4 linked regions of the Cereibacter sphaeroides 2.4.1 genome follow. The protein of the gene in region 1 interacts with the protein of each later gene in a pairwise test. Links are inferred from orthologs where the notes say so. Each region holds a gene or a part of one and is shown in the gene's direction. Other genes may lie near its edges. The genes, in order: dnaE, dnaQ, RSP_RS17845 and RSP_RS11875.

Evidence for each region.
Region 2: the proteins of dnaE (region 1) and dnaQ interact in binary tests that used the Escherichia coli proteins (3 or more experiments, as listed by UniProt). The link is inferred for Cereibacter sphaeroides 2.4.1 from one-to-one orthologs.
Region 3: the proteins of dnaE (region 1) and RSP_RS17845 interact in binary tests that used the Escherichia coli proteins (3 or more experiments, as listed by UniProt). The link is inferred for Cereibacter sphaeroides 2.4.1 from one-to-one orthologs.
Region 4: the proteins of dnaE (region 1) and RSP_RS11875 interact in binary tests that used the Escherichia coli proteins (3 or more experiments, as listed by UniProt). The link is inferred for Cereibacter sphaeroides 2.4.1 from one-to-one orthologs.

What each region holds. Positions count from the first base shown.
Region 1 is NC_007494.2:642,821-646,911, reverse strand. The notes cover bases 25-4,049. They hold dnaE (DNA polymerase III subunit alpha), read left to right. Parts: upstream 25-357; coding sequence 358-3,849; downstream 3,850-4,049. Other genes in these bases: RSP_RS18395 (SlyX family protein), read right to left, coding at 3,998-4,049; xdhA (xanthine dehydrogenase small subunit), read right to left, coding at 25-175. Outside these bases: more of xdhA, read right to left, coding at 1-24; more of RSP_RS18395, read right to left, coding at 4,050-4,091. UniProt on the Escherichia coli protein: DNA polymerase III is a complex, multichain enzyme responsible for most of the replicative synthesis in bacteria. This DNA polymerase also exhibits 3' to 5' exonuclease activity. The alpha chain is the DNA polymerase catalytic subunit.
Region 2 is NC_007493.2:3,006,015-3,009,080, forward strand. The notes cover bases 28-3,027. They hold dnaQ (DNA polymerase III subunit epsilon), read left to right. Parts: upstream 28-1,182; coding sequence 1,183-1,872; downstream 1,873-3,027. Other genes in these bases: RSP_RS14555 (shikimate dehydrogenase), read left to right, coding at 28-600; coaE (dephospho-CoA kinase), read left to right, coding at 597-1,190; secB (protein-export chaperone SecB), read right to left, coding at 1,876-2,376; RSP_RS14575 (FxsA family protein), read right to left, coding at 2,437-2,913. Outside these bases: more of RSP_RS14555, read left to right, coding at 1-27; RSP_RS14580 (Tim44/TimA family putative adaptor protein), read left to right, coding at 3,057-3,066. UniProt on the Escherichia coli protein: DNA polymerase III is a complex, multichain enzyme responsible for most of the replicative synthesis in bacteria. The epsilon subunit contain the editing function and is a proofreading 3'-5' exonuclease.
Region 3 is NC_007494.2:508,676-511,618, forward strand. Bases 7-2,883 are described here. They hold RSP_RS17845 (pyridoxal phosphate-dependent aminotransferase), read left to right. Parts: upstream 7-779; coding sequence 780-1,988; downstream 1,989-2,883. Other genes in these bases: RSP_RS17835 (pyridoxal phosphate-dependent aminotransferase), read left to right, coding at 7-309; RSP_RS17840 (RidA family protein), read left to right, coding at 306-731; RSP_RS17850 (SDR family oxidoreductase), read left to right, coding at 2,054-2,839; RSP_RS17855 (ribonuclease activity regulator RraA), read left to right, coding at 2,856-2,883. Outside these bases: more of RSP_RS17835, read left to right, coding at 1-6; more of RSP_RS17855, read left to right, coding at 2,884-2,943. UniProt on the Escherichia coli protein: Shows aminotransferase activity with methionine and histidine as substrates, and to a lesser extent also with phenylalanine.
Region 4 is NC_007493.2:2,455,500-2,458,503, forward strand. What follows is about bases 64-3,001. They hold RSP_RS11875 (DNA polymerase III subunit gamma/tau), read left to right. Parts: upstream 64-627; coding sequence 628-2,376; downstream 2,377-3,001. Other genes in these bases: RSP_RS11865 (bifunctional 2',3'-cyclic-nucleotide 2'-phosphodiesterase/3'-nucleotidase), read left to right, coding at 64-305; RSP_RS11880 (YbaB/EbfC family nucleoid-associated protein), read left to right, coding at 2,389-2,733; recR (recombination mediator RecR), read left to right, coding at 2,735-3,001. Outside these bases: more of RSP_RS11865, read left to right, coding at 1-63; more of recR, read left to right, coding at 3,002-3,004. UniProt on the Escherichia coli protein: Part of the beta sliding clamp loading complex, which hydrolyzes ATP to load the beta clamp onto primed DNA to form the DNA replication pre-initiation complex.

The sequences.
Region 1 (4,091 bases):
GGGGCCCGGTCTCGTCGGTCACCATCACCGTGCAGGCGCCGCAGTCGCCCTCGTTGCAGCCCTCCTTGGTGCCGGTGAGCCCGCGGTCCTCGCGCAGGAAGTCGAGCAGCGTCCGGGTGGGCTCCGCCGCGACGCTGAGGGGCGTTCCGTTCAGGATGAACGCGATCTCCGTCATGTGAAAACCTGCCGCCTTCTGTGGGTCCGGCTGCGCCGGTGCAGGCCACCCGATGCGGCGTAAAGCGGCCTGCGACAATTCGGACCCATCAAAGCCTGCCGGACCGCCCGATGGCAAGGGGGTCCTCTCGCCCGGCGCGCAGCATCTTTCCGCGGGAGAGCGGCTTCTGTAGGCTCCGCCCCATGTCGAACGCTCCCCGATTCATCCATCTGCGCGTCCATACCGAATATTCGCTGCTCGAGGGCGCGGTGCCGGTGAAGAAGCTGATCGGCCTCTGCACGGCCGCCGCCATGCCCGCCGTGGCGGTGACGGATACCAATGCCATGTTCGCCGCGCTGGAATTCTCGGTGCTGGCCAGCGGCGCAGGGATCCAGCCCATCGTCGGTTGTCAGGTCTCGGTCGCCTACGAGACGGCGGCGCTGGGCGAGCGGCCGAAGCCGCCCGCGCCGGTCGTGCTGCTGGCCCAGACCGAAACGGGCTACGGCAACCTCATGAAGCTCTCCTCCTGCCTCTATCTCGGCAAGGAGGGTGCGCTGCCGCAGGTGACGCCGTCCGAACTCGAGCGGCATGCGGAGGGGCTGATCTGCCTGACCGGCGGGCCGGACGGGCCGGTGGGCCGGCATCTGCGCGAGGGGCAGCGGGCGAAGGCCGAGGCGCTGCTGGGCCGCCTCGCCGCGATCTATCCCGGGCGGCTCTATGTCGAGTTGCAGCGCCATCCGGGCGAGGGCGGGCGGCTGACCGAGGCCGAGCGCGCGACCGAACCCGGGCATGTCGAGCTGGCCTATGCGATGGGCCTGCCGCTCGTGGCCACGAACGACGTCTATTTTCCGAAGCCCGAGATGTATGAGGCGCACGATGCGCTGATCTGCATCGCCGAAGGGGCCTATGTCGATCAGGTGGCGCCGCGGCGGCGGCTCACGCCGCAGCATTACTTCAAGTCCGAGGCCGAGATGGTCGCGCTGTTCGCCGACCTGCCCGAGGCGGTGGAGAACACCGTCGAGATCGCGCGCCGCTGCGCCTTCAAGGCGGCCAAGCGCCCGCCGATCCTGCCGCGCTTCGCCGATGACGAGGTGGAGGAGCTGCGGCGGCAGGCCAAGGAAGGGCTGGCCGCGCGCCTCGCCGTGATCCCCCATGCGGCGCCCGTCGAGGACTATGAGGCGCGCCTCTCCTTCGAGCTCGGCATCATCGAGCAGATGGGCTTTCCGGGCTACTTCCTGATCGTGGCCGACTTCATCAAGTGGGGGAAGGCCAACGGCATCCCGGTGGGACCGGGACGGGGGTCGGGCGCGGGCTCGCTCGTGGCCTATGCGCTGACGATCACCGACCTCGACCCCTTGCGTTACCAGCTTCTCTTCGAGCGGTTTCTGAACCCCGAGCGGGTGTCGATGCCGGACTTCGACATCGACTTCTGCATGGACCGGCGCGAGGAGGTGATCCGCTACGTCCAGGAGAAATACGGCCGCGACAAGGTGGGGCAGATCATCACCTTCGGCGCGCTCCTCTCGAAGGCCGCCGTCCGCGACGTGGGGCGCGTCCTCCAGATGCCCTACGGGCAGGTGGACCGGCTGTCGAAGATGATCCCGGTCGAGGGGGTGAAGCCCGTCTCGATCCAGAAGGCGCTGGCCGACGAGCCGCGGCTGCGCGAGGCCGCGAAGACCGAGGAGGTGGTGAAGCGGCTTCTGGACTACGGGATGCAGATCGAGGGGCTTCTGCGCAACGCCTCGACCCATGCCGCGGGCGTGGTGATCGGCGACCGGCCGCTCGACGAGCTGGTGCCGCTCTATCAGGATCCGCGCTCGGACATGCCGGCTACCCAGTTCAACATGAAATGGGTGGAAGCCGCGGGGCTGGTGAAGTTCGACTTCCTCGGCCTCAAGACGCTGACGGTGATCCAGAACGCGATCGATCTGATCCGCGGCACGGGGCGGCCCCTGCACATGGCTGCGGACGGGCGGGTGCTCTACGATCCGCCGCCGGGAGCCGAGAACGACATCGGGCATATCCCGCTCGAGGACAAGGCCACCTACGAGCTCTATGCGCAGGCCAAGACCGTGGCGGTGTTCCAGGTCGAAAGCTCGGGCATGATGGATGCGCTGCGACGCATGAAGCCCACCTGCATCGAGGATATCGTGGCGCTGGTGGCGCTTTACCGGCCGGGGCCGATGGAGAACATCCCGGTCTATTGCGAGGTGAAGCACGGGCTGCGCGATCTCGAGAGCCTGCATCCGACCATCGACCCGATCCTGAAGGAGACGCAGGGCATCATCGTCTATCAGGAACAGGTGATGCAGATCGCGCAGGTCATGGGGGGCTATACGCTCGGCGGCGCGGACCTTCTGCGCCGCGCCATGGGCAAGAAGATCGCCGAAGAGATGGCCAAGGAGCGCCCGAAGTTCATCGAAGGCGCAAAGAAGACCCACGGAATCGACGCGAAGAAAGCCGGCGAAGTCTTCGACCTGCTTGAGAAATTCGCGAACTACGGCTTCAACAAGTCCCACGCCGCCGCCTATGCGGTCGTGAGCTACCAGACCGCCTGGCTGAAGGCGAACCATCCGGTCGAGTTCATGGCCGCGGTGATGAACTGCGATATCCACCTGACCGACAAGCTCGCCGTCTACAAGCGCGAGGTGGACAAGCTCGGCATCCGCACGGTGGCGCCCTGCGTGAACGCCTCGCTCGCCACCTTCACGGTGCGCGACGGCGCGGTGGTCTATGCGCTCGGCGCGCTGAAGAATGTGGGTGTCGAGGCGATGCGGCTCATCGTCGAGGCCCGCGGCGACCGGCCCTTCGCCACGCTCTTCGACATGGCGCGGCGGGTGGAGCTGAAGCGGATCGGCAAGCGTCCTCTCGAGATGCTGGCGCGCGCCGGGGCTTTCGACGCGCTCGACCGCAACCGTGCCCGGGTGTTCGAGGCGCTGGATGCGCTGGTGGCCTATTCCGCCGCCATTCACGAAGCGCTAAATTCGAGCCAGGTGTCGCTGTTCGGCGAAGCAGGGGCGGACATCCCCGAGCCGCGGCTGCCGTCGCGCGACGACTGGCTGCCGGTCGAGCGACTGGCGCAGGAGCATCAGGCGATCGGCTTCTATCTCTCGGGCCATCCGCTCGACGATTACATGGGGGCGCTGAAGCGGCGCAACGTCACCACGCTTGCCGCGCTGACCGATCTGGCGCAGCGGGGGCCCATGGTGGCCAAGCTCGCCGGTGCCGTCTCGTCGCGGCAGGAGAAGAAGTCGGCCAAGGGCAACCGGTTCGCCTTCGTCCAGCTTTCGGATCCGACGGGGCTCTACGAATGCACCGTCTTTTCGGATGTGCTCGAGCAGGCGCGCGACCTGCTGGAGCCGGGCGGCCATGTGGTGCTGACCGTCGAGGCCACGCTCGAGGGCGACAGTCTGAAGCTCCTCGCCCGCGGGGTCTCGCCGATCGATGCGGTGGCGGCCGATGCGGGCGCGATGAGCCTGCGCGTCCATCTCGACCGTGCCGAGGCCGCGGCCTCGGTGGCGGCGCTGCTGGCCCGTGCGCAGGGCCGCGCCCGGGCGCCGGTGCGGATCTGCGTCCGCGATCCGTCGGGCGGGCAGGAGATCGACATCGAGCTCGGTCAGGATTTCGCCGTCTCGCCGCAGATCCGCAGCGCGCTCCGCGCCGTGCCGGGTGTGGAGATGGTCGAGGAGATCTAGCCCGCGCCTATGGCTCGACGGCGAGAGCAACGGCCCGCAGCTGGGCCGATCCACACCGACCGGCACGGCGGGCAAAGTCGGCGGCGCTCAGCCGGCCGTCTCGCTTCGCGCGGGAGCCGCCCCTTGGCGCGACACGAGGGCGCAGGCGTCAGTAATGCGGCGGGCGCTGGTCGGCGATCAGCGCCACCCCGTCCGCCTCGCGTTCGGCCTCGCGCTCGAGCAGCATCTCGACGCGGCGGCGG
Region 2 (3,066 bases), on another replicon or contig:
GTGACCGACCGCGCGGCGCTGATCGGTGCGGCCAACACGCTGATCTTCGGCAAGGACGGCAAGATCCACGCCGACAACACCGACGGGACCGGCTTCACCGCCAACCTGCGCCAGAATGCGCCCGCCTGGCAGCCCCAGTCGGGGCCGGCGGTGGTCTGGGGCGCGGGCGGGGCCGCGCGCGCCGTCATCGCCGCGCTGATCGAGGTGGGCGTGCCCGAAATCCGGCTCGCGAACCGCAGCCGGGCGCGGGCCGACGCGCTCCGCTCGGACTTCGGCGCCAAGGTGCATGTGCATGACTGGGTGCAGGCCGGCAACATCCTCGAAGATGCGATGACGGTCGTGAACACCACCTCGCTCGGCATGGTGGGCAAGCCCGAGTTTCGTGTTCCGCTCGATGCGCTGAACCCGAAGGCCGTGGTGACGGATCTCGTCTATGCGCCGCTGCGGACGCGGCTTCTGGTCGAGGCCGAGGCGGCGGGCTGCCGGACCGTGGACGGGCTCGGGATGCTCCTGCACCAGGCCGCTCCCGGCTTCGAGCGCTGGTTCGGCGTCCGCCCCGAGGTGGATGAGGAGACCCGGGCCGCCGTGCTGGCCACATGAGGCCCTTCCGCCTCGGCCTGACCGGCTCGATCGGCATGGGCAAGTCCACCACGGCCGCCCTCTTCGCCGAGGAAGGCGTGCCGGTCTGGGATGCCGATGCCGCCGTCCATCGGCTCTACGCGCCCGGAGGCGCGCTGGTGGGCCCGGTGGCGGCCCTCTGCCCGGCCGCGCTCAAGGGCGGCGCGGTGGACCGCGGCGCGCTCCGCGACTGGATCGCGGCCGACCCCACGGCCCTGCCCCGGCTCGAGGCGCTGGTCCATCCGGCGGTCGCGGCCGACCGGGCCGCCTTCCTCGCCCACGCCCGCACAGACATCGTGCTTCTCGACATCCCGCTCCTCTACGAGAAGGGCTCCGAGGCCGAGATGGATGCCGTGCTGCTCGTCACCGCGCCGCCCGTGCTGCAGCGGGCCCGTGTGCTCGGGCGCGGCACCATGACCGAAGCGCAGTTCGAGGCGATCCTCGCCCGCCAGATGCCCGACCGCGAGAAGCGTGCCCGGGCGACCCATATCCTCGAGACGCTGGGCCTTGAGGCCGCACGCGCCTATGTCCGGGCGCTCATCGCCCATATCCGGGAGACCGCCGATGCGTGAGATCGTCCTCGACACCGAAACCACCGGCTTCGAGCCCTCCGAGGGGCACCGGATCGTCGAGATCGGCGCGGTCGAGCTCTTCAACCACATGCCGACGGGGCGCACCTACCACCAGTATATCAACCCCGAGCGCCCGATGCCGAACGAGGCCTTCGAGGTTCACGGCCTCGGAGACGAGTTCCTGCGCGACAAGCCGGTCTTTGCGGCCATCGGACGCGCCTTCCTCGATTTCGTGGGCGAGGCCCGCCTCGTGATCCACAACGCCGCCTTCGACATGAAATTCCTGAATTTCGAGCTCGGGCGCGCCGGCCTGCCCCGCCTCGCGCCCGATCAGGCGCTCGACACGCTGGCCCTGGCGCGGCAGCGGTTTCCGGGCGCGCCCGCCACGCTCGATGCGCTGTGCCGCCGCTTCGGCGTCGACAATTCGGCGCGCGAAAAGCACGGGGCGCTGCTCGACAGCGAGATCCTGGCAGAGGTCTATCTGGAACTGATCGGCGGGCGGCAGCCGGATTTCGGACTGGCCAGCTCGGCCGGTGCGCGTCCGGGCAGCCCGGAGGGCGAATGGCGCCCGCGTCCCCGGCCCGTGGCGCTGCCGCCGCGCATCACCGAGGAAGAGGCCGCCGCCCATGCTGCCTTCGTGGCGAAGCTGGGCGACGGCGCGATCTGGCTCAAACGGGCCTGAGCCTCACTGGACGGGCTGGGCCGCCTTCTGCGCCTCGGCGCGGCGGGCCAGCTCCATCCGGTAGAGCGCGAGGAAATCGACCGTGTCGACGTTCAGCGGCGGGAAGCCGCCGTCGCGCGTCACGTCCGAGATGATGCGGCGCACGAAGGGAAACAGCAGGCGCGGGCATTCGATCAGCAGGAACGGATGCAGCTGGTCTTCCGGCACGTTCTCGACATGGAAGATCCCGCCGTAGTCGAGCTCGAGCAGAAACAGCGTCTCGGCCGAGCCCGACTTGTTCTTCGAGGTCACCTTGAACTTGGTGATGACCTCATACTGATGTTCCACCGACCGTTTGCGGGCGTCGAGGCTCACCTGCACCTGAATGTCGGGCTGGACGTCGCCGCCCTGAAGGCCCTTCTGGGCCACCATGTTCTCGAAGGACATGTCGCGCACATATTGCGCGAGCACCTGCATCCGGATCTGCGGTGCGGCCTCTGCGGGCGCTCCATTGGCATCGGTCATCGTGTCTCTCCCTGGGTCACGGGCCATTTGCGGCCGGTGTATCAGGTCGACGGCTGCGCCTCAATGCCGCGTCCAGCCGGAGCTGCCCGGCGGCTGCGACGGCGGAGCCAGCGGATCGCGCACGGGCTCGACCTCGTGATAGTCCGCCTCGATGGGCGCATCGTCCCGCACCGGCCCGCGCCAGGTCGTGCTGCGCACCTGCACATTGCGCCCGAGGCGGCGGATCAGCGCCCGCCGGACCGGCGGGATCAGAAGCAGCAGACCCACCGTGTCGGTGAAGAAGCCGGGCAGGATCAGCAGAGCCGCCGCCAGCGACACGGCAGCGCCGTCGGCCATCAGCGCCAGCGGATCCATCCGCCGCGGCATCTGCAGCGCGGCCTGCATCTCGACCCCCTGCCGCCGCAGCAGGAAGACACCGAGCGCGGCCGTCCCGAAGATGATGAGCAGCGTGGCCAGAAGGCCGATCGCGCCGCCGATGGTGACGAACAGCGCGATCTCGAGGATCGGCAGCGCGAGGATGGCCGCAAGTGGCCTCATGGGATGTCTCCTCTATCGAACGTCTTGCAGGCGCGGCGGTGGACTTGCCGCGGGGCCTCCCCTACATAGGGAGGGATCGCTATCCATACCAACCCCGATATGCCGCGGGACTTCAGGCCCGACGCCCCCGACCGAGGTTAAAAATGAGTTCGT
Region 3 (2,943 bases), 130 kb from region 1 along the record:
GAGGACCGCATCGCCCGGCATCAGGCGATCCGCGACGAGCTTCTGCACGTGCTGCGCGGCTGCGAGGGCGTCTTCGCCCGCACGCCTCAGGCCGGCAGCTACCTCTTCCCGCGGCTGCCGAAGCTCGCCGTGGCGCCGGCCGAGTTCGTCAAGATCCTGCGGCTGCAGGCAGGCGTGGTGGTGACGCCGGGCACCGAGTTCAGCCCGCACACGGCCGACAGCGTGCGGCTGAACTTCAGCCAGGATCACGAGGCCGCCGTCGCCGCCGCCCGGCGGATCGTGACGCTGGTCGAGCGGTATCGCGCATGACGGCCGCCCTGTCCCAGCCGATCCCGCAGGGCGACTACATTCCGGCCCGCCGGGCAGGGGCGCTGATCTTCACCTCGGGCATGACGCCCCGCCGCGAGGGGGTGCTCCAGTTCACCGGCCCCGTGCGCCGCGACCAGCCGCTCGAAGAGCAGCGCGAGGCCGTCCGGCTTGCCTGCGAGAATGCGCTGGCGGCCGCGCGCGGCCTTCTGGCCGAGGGCGAGAGCCTTTCGCTGATCCTCTCGCTCACCGTCTATGTCGCGGCCGAGCCCGGCTTCGAGGCGCATTCGAAGCTCGCCGATTTCGCCTCGGCGCGGCTGCGCGAGGAGCTGGGGCCCGCGGGCATCGGCGCCCGCGCCGCGGTCGGCGTGGCGACCCTCCCCGGCAATGCCCCCGTCGAGATCCAGCTCATCGCCTCCGTCTGACAGAACCCGGGCCGGTCCGGCCCTCCAGCCCCTCGGAACGCTCCCCAGATGACCAGCTCCCGCCTCTCCTCCCGCCTTCAGGCCGTGCAGCCCTCGCCCACCATCGCCATGACGCGCCTTGCAGCCCAGCTCCGCCGCGAGGGCAAGGACATCATCGGCCTGTCGCAGGGCGAGCCCGATTTCGACACGCCCGTCCATATCCGGCAGGCCGCGGCCGCCGCCATCGAGGCAGGCCAGACCCGCTACACCGACGTGGACGGCACGCCCGAGCTGAAGGCCGCCATCGTCGAGAAATTCCGCCGCGAGAACGGGCTCTCCTACGAGACGAACCAGATCAGCGTCGGCACCGGCGGCAAGCAGGTGCTCTACAACGCGCTGCTGGCCACGCTCGACGAGGGCGACGAGGTGATCGTGCCCGCGCCCTACTGGGTCTCCTACCCCGACATGGTGCGGCTCGCGGGCGGGGTGCCGGTCACCGTTTCCTGCCCCGAGGAGGACGATTTCCTGCTGACCGCGCCCGCGCTGCGGGCCGCGATCACGCCGCGCACCAAATGGGTGATCCTGAACTCACCCTCGAACCCGACCGGCATGGGCTATTCGGCCGCCCATCTGCGCGCGCTGGCCGACGTGCTGCTCGAGTTCCCGCATGTGCTGGTGATGACCGACGACATGTACGAGCATCTGCGCTACGACGGCTGGGAATTCGCCACCATCGCGCAGGTCGAGCCGAAGCTCATGGACCGGGTGCTGACCTGCAACGGCGTGTCGAAGGCCTTCTCGATGACCGGCTGGCGCATCGGCTATGCCGGGGGTCCGGCCGACATCATCAAGGCGATGGCCACGCTCCAGTCGCAATCGACCTCGAACCCCTCCTCGGTGAGCCAGGCCGCGGCGCTCGCGGCCCTGACGGGGCCGATGGAGTTCCTGGCCGAGCGCAACGAGATCTTCCGCCAGCGGCGCGACCTGTGCCTCTCGGCGCTGAACCAGATCGAGGGGCTGAGCTGCGTGCGCCCGAACGGCGCCTTCTACCTCTTCCCCTCCTGCGCGGGCATGATCGGCCGCACCCGTCCCGACGGGCGCAAGATCGAGACCGACACGGATTTCGTGATGTATCTCGTCGAGGAGGCGGGCGTGGCCGCGGTGCCGGGCAGCGCCTTCGGCCTCGCGCCCTACTTCCGCATCTCCTTTGCCACCGACACCGAGCGGCTGCGCACCGCCTGCGAGCGGATCCGCGCGGCCTCGGCCCGGCTGACCTGAGGCCGGGCCCCACAGCGGCCCTGCCGGCAGCGGCGGGCCCCAACCACGACAAGACGGAGACCGACATGGATCTGGGCATCAGAGGCAAGACGGCGCTGGTTCTGGGCGCGGGCGGGGGCCTCGGCGGCGCCATCGCCCGCTCGCTCGCCCGCGAGGGCGCGCGGGTGGCGCTCGGCGACATCGACCTCGCCGCGGCCGAAGCCACCGCCGAGGCGATCCGGGCCGAGGGCGGCACGGCGCTGCCGCTCGCCTGGGATCTGGCCGACCTCGGCGCCATCGAGACGAACGTGAGCCTGATCGAGGCCGAGCTGGGCCCGGTCGACATCCTCGTGAACAACACGGGCGGGCCGAAGCCCTCGCCGATCGCCGGGCAGGAGGCCGCGCTCTGGCGCGCGAGCTTCGAGTCCATGGTGCTCTCGGTCATCTCCATCACCGACCGCGTGCTGCCGGGCATGAAGGCCCGCAAATGGGGCCGCATCATCACCTCGACCTCGTCGGGCGTGGTGGCGCCGATCCCGAACCTCGGCCTGTCGAACGCGCTGCGCATCTCGCTCGTGGGCTGGTCGAAGACGCTCGCGCGCGAGGTGGGCCGCGACGGCATCACGGCCAACGTCGTGCTGCCCGGCCGCGTCGCCACCAAGCGCATCACCTTCCTCGACGAGCAGAAGGCCGCGCGCGAAGGCCGGGCCGTGGCCGAAGTGGCCGCCGAGAGCGTGGCCTCGATCCCGCTCGGCCGCTATGGTCAGCCCGAGGAATATGGCGATGCCGTGGCCTTCCTCGCCTCGGCCCGCGCCTCCTACATCACCGGCAGCACCATCCGCATCGACGGCGGCCTGATCGCCAGCGTCTGACCCCAAAGGAAACAGAATGACCACCGACACCGCCAAGGAACAGGCCCTGATCGAGGCGCTGCGCGGCGTGACCACCGCGACGCTCACCACCGTCCTTCTGAAGA
Region 4 (3,004 bases), on another replicon or contig:
TGGACCCGACGCAGCCCTTCGCGGTGGCCACCAACAGCTACCGCGCCGCCAGCTGCAGCCGGCAGTTCGGCCCCCTGCCGACCTGGATCGGCACCGAGCCGATCCGCGACATCCTGAGCCGCCACATCTCCCGGACCTCGCCGCTGGCCCCCGAGGTGCCCCGCTTCTGGCGCTTCCGGCCGATGCCCGGCACCACGGCGATCTTCGAGACGGCCCCCGCCCCGGCCGAGCCGCCGCCCTTCCTCGATCTGACCCGGCTCCCTTCCTCGCCTGCGGGGTTCTCGCGCTTCCGCCTCGCCCTCTGACGGCCGCGCGCGATGCCCCGCCTGCGGCCGCGGGGCGCTTGCAAATGCCCCCGGCCCGGCCTATATCGGCCGCGAGAGGTTGGCGCGGGCAGGCGCCTCGCCAACCCGGTCAGGTCCGGAAGGAAGCAGCCGTAACGAGCCCCGTCTGGGTCGATGTCCAGCCTCTCACCTTTCCCCGATCATGCAGCGAAAGATCCCGGTTCCGTGAGGCTTGCGCAGGCAGCGCCTCCACGCGCGGGCTGCATTGCGCCTGCCCCTTCGGGTGGACGCCGCTCCTCCCCCGCCCTAATCTCGGGGCTGACCCCGAATCCGCCGAGGCCCGATGTCCGACACACCCGAGCAAGGCTATCAGGTCCTTGCCCGCAAATACCGCCCGCAGACCTTCGCCGACCTGATCGGTCAGGACGCGATGGTGCGCACGCTGAAGAACGCCTTCGCGGCGGACCGGATCGCCCATGCCTTCGTGATGACCGGCGTGCGGGGCGTGGGCAAGACGACCACGGCGCGGATCATCGCCAAGGGGCTGAACTGCGTGGGCCCGGACGGCACCGGCGGCCCCACGACCGAGCCCTGCGGCCAGTGCGAGCCCTGCCGCGCCATTTCCGAAGGCCGCCATGTCGACGTGATGGAGATGGACGCCGCCTCGCGCACCGGGGTGGGCGACATCCGCGAGATCATCGACTCGGTCCACTACCGGGCCGCCTCGGCGCGCTACAAGATCTACATCATCGACGAGGTCCATATGCTCTCGACCAGCGCGTTCAACGCGCTGCTCAAGACGCTCGAGGAACCGCCCGCCCATGTGAAATTCATTTTCGCCACCACCGAGATCCGCAAGGTGCCGGTCACGGTGCTGTCGCGCTGCCAGCGGTTCGACCTGAAGCGGATCGAGCCCGAGGTGATGATGGCCCACCTCTCCCGCGTGGCGGGGAAAGAGGGCGCAGAACTCACCCGCGATGCGCTGGCGCTCATCACCCGTGCGGCCGAAGGGTCGGTGCGCGACGCGATGAGCCTGATGGATCAGGCCATCGCGCACGGGGCGGGCGAGACCACCGCCGATCAGGTGCGCGCGATGCTGGGGCTGGCCGACCGCGGCCGCGTGCTCGATCTCTTCGATCTGGTGATGAAGGGCGAGGCGGCAGCGGCGCTGGCCGAACTCTCCGGCCAATATGCCGACGGGGCCGACCCGATGGCCGTGCTGCGCGATCTGGCCGAGATCACGCACTGGATCTCGATCATCAAGATCAGCCCCGAGGCGGCCGAGGATCCGACCACGCCGCCCGACGAACGCACACGGGGGCTCGAGATGGCGGAGCGGCTGCCGATGCGGGTGCTGACCCGCATGTGGCAGATGCTGCTCAAGGCCATCGAGGAGGTCTCGCTGGCGCCGAACGCCATGATGGCGGCCGAGATGGCGGTGATCCGCCTGACCCATGTGGCCGATCTGCCCGATCCCGAGGCGCTGATCCGCAGGCTCCAGTCCGAGCCGCGGCCCGGCCCGGGCCCGGGCGGCGGCGTTCAGGCGGGCACGCAGGCGGCGCCTGCCGCGCCGATGGCGCGGATGCAGGCTGCCCCGCCGCGCGCCGCGCACCCGGCGCCGCAGGCCTCGGGGGCCGCCACGGCCGTGGCCCTCGCTCCCGGCACCCTCCCCTGCCAGAGCTTCGAGCAGATGGTCGAGCTGATCCGGCAGAAGCGCGACATGAAGCTCTTGTACGAGGTCGAGACCGGCGTGCGCCTCGTCCGCTTCGCCCCGGGGCGGATCGAGTTCGAGCCGGCACCCGACGCCGCCCCCGATCTTGCCGCGCGGCTGTCGCAGCGGCTGCAGGGCTGGACCGGCGGGCGCTGGGGCATCTCGGTCGTCTCGGGCGGCGGCGCGCCGACGCTCGCCGAAGAGCGCGACAAGGGGCGCCTTGAAGAAGAGGCGCGCGCACTGGAAAACCCACTCGTCCAGGCGGTGATGGCCGCCTTCCCGGGCGCGCGGATCGCCGAGATCCGCAGGCTCGAGGAACAGGCCGCGGCCGAGGCTCTGCCCGAGGTCGAGGACGAGTGGGACCCGTTCGAGGACAATTGAGAGGAGCAACGAATGCTGAAGGGTTTGGGCGGTCTTGGCGACATGGCCAAGATGATGAAGGCCGCGCAGGGATTCCAGGAGAAGATGGCGCAGCTTCAGGAAGATCTGGGCGGCATGACCGTCGTGGGCGAATCGGGCGCGGGTCTCGTGCGCGCCACGGCGACCGCCAAGGGCGAGCTGACCGGCCTCGAGATCGACCCGTCGATCTTCGTCGCCTCGGAGAAGGAAGTGGTCGAGGATCTGATCCTCGCCGCGATCAAGGATGCCCAGTCCAAGGCCTCGGAACGGGCCAAGGAAGAGATGGGCAAGCTAACGGAAGGCCTCGGCCTGCCGCCGGGCATGAAGCTGCCCTTCTGACATGGCCGAAGCCCCCGGCGACATCGAGCGTCTGATCGAGCTGATGGCGCGGCTGCCGGGGCTCGGGCCCCGCTCCGCCCGCCGGGCGGTGCTTCTGATGCTGAAGAAGCGGGGGGCCGTCATGGCCCCTCTGGCACAGGCCATGGCCGAAGTCGCGACCAGCGCGCGCGATTGTGTGCGCTGCGGCAACATCACGAACGCCGATCTCTGCGGGATCTGCCGCGACGAGCGCCGCGCCACGGGCGAGCTCTGCGTGGTGGAGGATGTGGCC